2 regions of the Hydrogenophaga sp. YM1 genome follow, and region 2 is predicted to be linked to the other one. Evidence: predicted binding sites of a transcription regulator. Region 2 holds the regulator's gene; the other holds the start of a gene.
What was found. Region 2 encodes NrdR, which represses ribonucleotide reductase genes. Its sites were predicted from a motif close to CACNANATNTNGTG; they were not measured.
Positions count from the first base shown of each region.

Region 1: a site for NrdR is predicted at 1,550-1,563, ahead of JNX00_RS05380 (ribonucleoside-diphosphate reductase subunit alpha). Genes of this name have one in related genera too.

Region 1 covers NZ_CP070223.1:1,096,619-1,099,820, reverse strand. Annotated here, with positions in the region: gene JNX00_RS05390 (sigma-54 dependent transcriptional regulator) at 1-745, shown strand, start outside; gene ampD (1,6-anhydro-N-acetylmuramyl-L-alanine amidase AmpD) at 720-1,313, shown strand; gene JNX00_RS05380 (ribonucleoside-diphosphate reductase subunit alpha) at 1,679-3,202, shown strand, end outside.
Region 2 covers NZ_CP070223.1:1,858,757-1,861,958, reverse strand. Annotated here, with positions in the region: gene glyA (serine hydroxymethyltransferase) at 1-897, shown strand, start outside; gene nrdR (transcriptional regulator NrdR) at 914-1,363, shown strand; gene ribD (bifunctional diaminohydroxyphosphoribosylaminopyrimidine deaminase/5-amino-6-(5-phosphoribosylamino)uracil reductase RibD) at 1,407-2,546, shown strand; gene JNX00_RS08860 (PilC/PilY family type IV pilus protein) at 2,678-3,202, shown strand, end outside.

The DNA.
Region 1 (3,202 bases), 760 kb from region 2:
CGGCGACCTGCCGCTGTCCATGCAGGCCAAGCTGCTGCGCGCCATCCAGGAACGCCGGGTGCGATCGCTTGGCGCGGTGCAGGAAGACGTGGTCGACGTGCGCCTGGTCAGCGCCACCCACCGCGACCTGCCCGCGCTGGTGCAGGCCGGCCAGTTCCGCCAGGACCTGTACTACCGCCTCAATGTGATTGGCCTGCGCACGCCCGCCCTGCGCGACCGGCCCGAGGACCTACCCCTGCTCGCGCAGGCCCTGCTGGAGCGCTTGTGCGCCGAGGCCGGCCAGGCCGTGCCCGAGCTCTCGCCAGCCGCACTGGCCTGGCTGCAGGCGCGCGAGTTGCCGGGCAACGTGCGCGAGCTCGAGAACCTGCTACAGCGCGCGCTCGCGCTGGCCAGCGGCCCCGTGCTGCAACCCGCCGACTTCGGTGAAACCGGCGACACGGAACCCGCCACGCTGCCCGACCCGCTGCCCGACGCTCCAGTGCCGGCCGGCGGGCCCTACCGCTTCGTGCCCCTGGCGCCGGCCGCTTCCGCCGACGAGCCCGCCCTGCCCAGCGACCTGCAGAGCTACCTCGACGAGCAAGAGCGCCAGGTGCTGCTCAAAGCCCTGCAGGAATGCGGCTACAACCGCACCGCGGCGGCGGCGCGGCTGGGCCTGAACCTGCGGCAGATCCGCTACCGCATCCAGCGCCTGGGCATCGTGGTCCCCGGCGCGACCGGTCATGGCGACGCCGACGCCACCGACTGAGCGCCGCTGGCACGGCGGCTGGTGGCGCGGCGCTCGGCGGATCGATTCGCCCAACCATGGCGCGCGGCCGCGCGGCACGGCCGTCGACCTGATCGTGCTGCACTCCATCAGCTTGCCGCCCGGCGTGTACGGGGGTGACGAGGTCGAGCGCCTGTTCACCAACCGGCTCGACTGGGACGCGCACCCTTATTTCCAGTCCATCCGCGGCATCGAGGTCTCATCGCATTTCTTCGTGCGCCGCGACGGGCGGGTGCTCCAGTTCGTCTCCACCGTGCGCCGCGCCTGGCACGCCGGCGCCTCGCACTGGCGGGGCCGCGACAACTGCAACGACTTCTCCGTCGGCGTCGAGCTCGAAGGCCTGGAGGGCGAGGCCTTCGAGGCCGCGCAGTACGAGGCGCTGGCGCGCTTGTGCCGTGCGCTGCGCACACGCCACCCCATCGAGCAAATGGCCGGGCACGAGCACGTCGCACCGGGCCGCAAGCGCGACCCCGGGCCGGGTTTTGACTGGCCCCGGCTGCGACAGCTCGTCGGGTGGAACCCCTCGTGTTTTCCCGAGGCTACAGGCTGAGGGTATCGGGGTATTTCGCGCGCCACCTTGCGCGCGCCATCGGACACCAGAGACGGCACGCGGCCTGCGGCCCCGAATCGCCTTGCACCCCGCATGAACACTGCGCTTTTCGCGCGAAACGCAGGCGCGGCCAATGCTGCGCGCGCCCCCTCGCGCGGCAGCTGGTTCCCTGAGGGCATCCATTGGCCGCGATGGATTCACAAACACTATCGGTAGTGCCTTGTTGCCCCCCTACACACCAGATATAGTGTGCCCCCGGATACCCCCCGCCCCTGAAAACCGCGCCGCTGCGAGCCCACCCGGCGCCAGGCACCAGGGGCGGACCGACCCGATCACCGAGAACAAATCCTGAATCGAGAGGAACCATGCTGAGCGCAGCCACCCCCCAGTCCCCCGCCGCCAACGTCCCGACATCCGCGCCCGGCGTCTCGCCCTCCACCGCCACGGCCCCCATGTCCGCCTACGCCCAGTACCAGATCATCCGGCGCAATGGCGCCGTGGTGCCCTTCGAGCCCAGCAAGATCGCCGTGGCCATGATGAAGGCCTTCCTGGCGGTGCACGGCACGCAGGGCGCGGCCTCGGCCAGCGTGCGCGAAACGGTGGACCAGCTGACGCAGGTCGTGGTGCGCGCCCTCATGCGTTCGCGTCCGGGCGGCGGCACCTTCCACATCGAGGACGTGCAGGACCAGGCCGAACTCGGCCTGATGCGCAGCGGCCACCATGAAGTCGCGCGCGCCTACGTGCTCTACCGCGAGCGCCGCGCCGCCGAGCGCGCCACCCAGGCCGCCACCGCGCGCGCCGCCGAGCCCCAGCTGCACGTGCTCGATGGCGGCCAGCGCGTGCCGCTGGACATCGACGCCCTCACGCGCCTGATCACCGACGCCTGCGCCGGCCTGGGCGCCGACGTCAAGGCCGACCCCATCGTCGCCGAGACCAAGCGCAACCTGTACGACGGCGTGCCCATGGACGAGGTCTACAAGGCCGCCATCCTGGCCGCGCGCACGCTGATCGAAAAGGACCCCGACTACACCTACGCCACCGCGCGCCTGCTGCTGCACACCATCGTCAAGGAGATCCTGGGCCAGGAAGTGCCGCGGGCGCAGATGGCCCAGCGCTACGCCGACTACTTCCCCGAGTTCATCCAGCGCGGTGTCAACGCCGAGCTGCTCAATCCGGACCTGCTGAACTTCGACCTCGCCCGCCTGGGCGCCGCGCTCAAGCCCGAGCGCGACCTGCAGTTCGACTACCTCGGCCTGCAGACCCTGTACGACCGCTACTTCCTGCACGTGCGCAAGACGCGCATCGAGCTGCCGCAGGCCTTCTTCATGCGCGTGGCCATGGGCCTGTCGCTCAACGAGATCGACCGCGAAGCCCGCGCGATCGAGTTCTACGAGATCCTCTCGACCTTCGACTTCATGAGCAGCACGCCCACGCTGTTCAACAGCGGCACGCTGCGCTCGCAGCTGTCCAGCTGCTACCTCACCACCGTGCCCGACGACCTCGACGGCATCTACGAGTCCATCAAGGAAAACGCCCTGCTGTCCAAGTTCGCCGGCGGCCTGGGCAACGACTGGACCCGCGTGCGCGCCCTGGGCAGCCACATCAAGGGCACCAACGGCGAATCGCAAGGCGTCGTGCCTTTCCTGAAGGTCGTCAACGACACCGCCGTGGCCGTGAACCAGGGCGGCAAGCGCAAGGGCGCGGTCTGCACCTACCTGGAGACCTGGCACCTCGACATCGAGGAATTCCTGGAGCTGCGCAAGAACACCGGCGACGACCGCCGCCGCACCCACGACATGAACACCGCGAACTGGATTCCGGACCTGTTCATGAAGCGTGTGCTGGAAAAGGGCGAGTGGAGCCTGTTCTCCCCCTCCAACACCCCCGAC
Region 2 (3,202 bases):
ATCATGGGCATGAGCCTGGCCGAAGGCGGCCACCTCACCCACGGCATGGCGCTCAACATGAGCGGCAAGTGGTTCAACGTGGTGTCCTACGGTCTCAACGAGAAGGAAGAGATCGACTACGACGCCATGGAGCGCAAGGCCCACGAGACCAAGCCCAAGCTCATCATCGCCGGCGCCTCGGCCTACAGCCTGCGCATCGACTTCGCGCGCTTCGCCCAGGTGGCCAAGGACGTGGGCGCGCTCTTCATGGTCGACATGGCGCACTACGCCGGCCTGATCGCCGCCGGCGTCTACCCCAACCCGGTGCCGCACGCCGACGTGGTGACCTCCACCACCCACAAGAGCCTGCGCGGCCCGCGCGGCGGCTTCATCCTCATGAAAGCCGAGCACGAGAAGGCGATCAACAGCGCCATCTTCCCTGGCCTGCAGGGCGGCCCGCTGATGCACGTGATCGCGGCCAAGGCCGTGGCCTTCAAGGAAGCGCTCTCGCCCGAGTTCAAGGCCTACCAGCAGCAGGTGGTGAAAAACGCCCAGATCGTGGCCGAGACGCTCACCCAGCGCGGCCTGCGCATCGTGAGCGGGCGCACCGAAAGCCACGTGATGCTGGTCGACCTGCGCGCCAAGGGCATCACCGGCAAGGAAGCCGAGGCGGTGCTGGGCCAGGCGCACATGACGATCAACAAGAACGCCATCCCCAACGACCCCGAGAAGCCGATGGTGACCAGCGGCGTGCGCATCGGCACCCCGGCCATGACCACGCGCGGCTTCAAGGACGAGGAAGCGCGCCTGACCGCCAACCTGGTGGCCGACGTGCTCGACAACCGCGACCCGGCCAACATCGCCGCGGTGCGCGAAAAGGTCAACGCGCTGACCGCGCGTTTCCCGGTCTACCGCTGAACCCGGAGCGGCGGCGATGCGGTGCCCCTTCTGCGGCCATCTCGAGACCCAGGTGGTCGAGACGCGGGTCTCGGAAGACGCCGACTTCATCCGCCGCCGCCGCCGCTGCGGCCACTGCGAGAAGCGCTTCACCACCTACGAGCGGCCCGACGTCAGCTTCCCGATGGTGGTCAAGAAGGACGGCCGCCGCGTCGAGTACGTGCCCGACAAGCTGCGCGCCTCCTTTGCGCTGGCCCTGCGCAAGCGCCCGGTGAGCACCGAGCAGGTCGATGCCGCGATCGAGCGCATCGAGGAAAAGCTGCTCAACCTGGGCGTGCGCGAAATACCGGCCAACCGCATCGGCGAGATGGTGATGCGCGAGCTCAAAAAGCTCGACAAGGTCGCCTACATCCGCTTCGCCAGCGTTTACCGCAGCTTCGAGGACATCGACGAGTTCCGGGCGCTGGTGGATGAGGTGAAGCGCTGATGGCCCCCCGGTGCGCGGCCCGCGCCCGCGCAGGAGCCGCAAGGTGAGCACCGGGCCCCTGGCGGCGGCGCTCGAACTGGCCGAGCGGGCCCTCTGCCTGTCGAACCCCAACCCCCGCGTCGGCTGTGTGCTGGTCGCGTCGGACGGCCGGGTCATCGGCTCGGGCCACACCCAGCAGGCCGGCGGGCCGCACGCCGAGGTCATGGCCCTGCGCGACGCCCAGGCGCGCGGCGAAAGCACGGCCGGCGCCACCGCCTATGTCACGCTGGAGCCCTGCTCGCACCACGGCCGCACCCCGCCTTGCTGCGACGCGCTGATCGCGGCCCGGGTGGCGCGCGTGGTGGTGGCCACCACCGACCCCAACCCCCGCGTGGCCGGCCAAGGCCTGCAGCGGCTGCGCGCCGCCGGCCTCGCAGTCGAACTGCTGCCCGGCGACCACCCCATCGCCCGGGCCAGCCGCGAACTCAACATCGGCTTCTTCAGCCGCATGGTGCGCGGCCGGCCCTGGGTGCGCATGAAGATGGCCGCCTCGCTCGATGGCATCACGGCCCTGCCCAACGGACAGAGCCAGTGGATCACCGGAGAAGCCGCCCGCGAAGACGGCCACCGATGGCGCGCCCGGGCCTGCGCCGTGCTGACGGGCGCGGGCACCGTGCTCGAAGACAACCCCCGCCTGGACGCGCGCTTGCCGGGCCTGCTGCGCCAACCGCACCTGGCCGTGATCGACAGCCGCCTGGACACCCCGCCCACGGCGCGGCTGTTCGAGCCGCCGCACGGTGGCCTGCCGCGCCAGCGGTGGTTCTTCCATGCCGACCCCGCCGAGCCCCGGGCCGCGGCGCTGCGGGAACGCGGCGCCGACACCCTCCCGACGCCCGGCGCGAACGGCAAGGTCGACCTGGGCGCCGCGCTTCAAGAACTGGGCCGGCGCGAGGTGAACGAGCTGCACGTCGAGGCCGGGGCCAAGCTCAACGCGTCCCTGCTGCGCGAGGGCTGGGTGGACGAGCTGCTGGTCTACCTGGCGCCCCGCCTGCTCGGCCAGGGAGCCGGCATGGCGCCCTTCGGCCCGCTGGAACGTTTGGCCGACGGCGTGGCCCTGCGCTGGCTGGACACCCTGCCGGTGGGCACCGACCTGCGATTGCGCGCCCGGCTCGAGGGCCGAGACGCATTTCTCACGGACCACTGATCACCCGGGCGCGACCGTTGGCGGTCGAACTACCGCAAAGTGAGTAGCACTTAGTTCTGCATCCGTTTGGCCATGCAGTCCATCGGCTGATGCCCGGCGGGCCTGGCGAAGCGGCTGAACCATCGCGGGCCATGTCGCGCTCGCCCTGCTCCCGTCCCCTGCCCCATCCCGCGCCTGGCCCGGCGCCCATCCCCCGTCCGCCACGCACCCCACGCCCGGCAGCGCATCTGCCGGGCTGGCTGCTGTGCGCCATCGGCACCGCCGCCGGGCTGGGCGCGGTGGAGGTCCAGGCCCAGCCCAGCCAGCGCCCGCTGCTGGTCAGCAGCACGGGCGCCAAACCCAACATCGTGGTCTCGCTGGACAACTCGGGGTCGATGGCGATCCCCTATCCCGATGGGTACGACGTCAGCCGGCCAGGGTGGCGCGGCCTGCCCACCGGAGACGACGGTCAGCCGATGTTCGAGGCGCAGCGCTCACCCGACGTCAACCCCATGTACTACAACCCTCGGATCACCTATCGGCCACGGGTGGATGCCAAGGGTGAGCCGCTGCAAGCCAACGACGGCATCCAGTTCATCTCCAACGCCAGCTCCGCGGCGTTTTCGTACAAGGTCTTCGCCGATCCGATGGACCCGGCCGGCGCCGGCCCGGTTCTG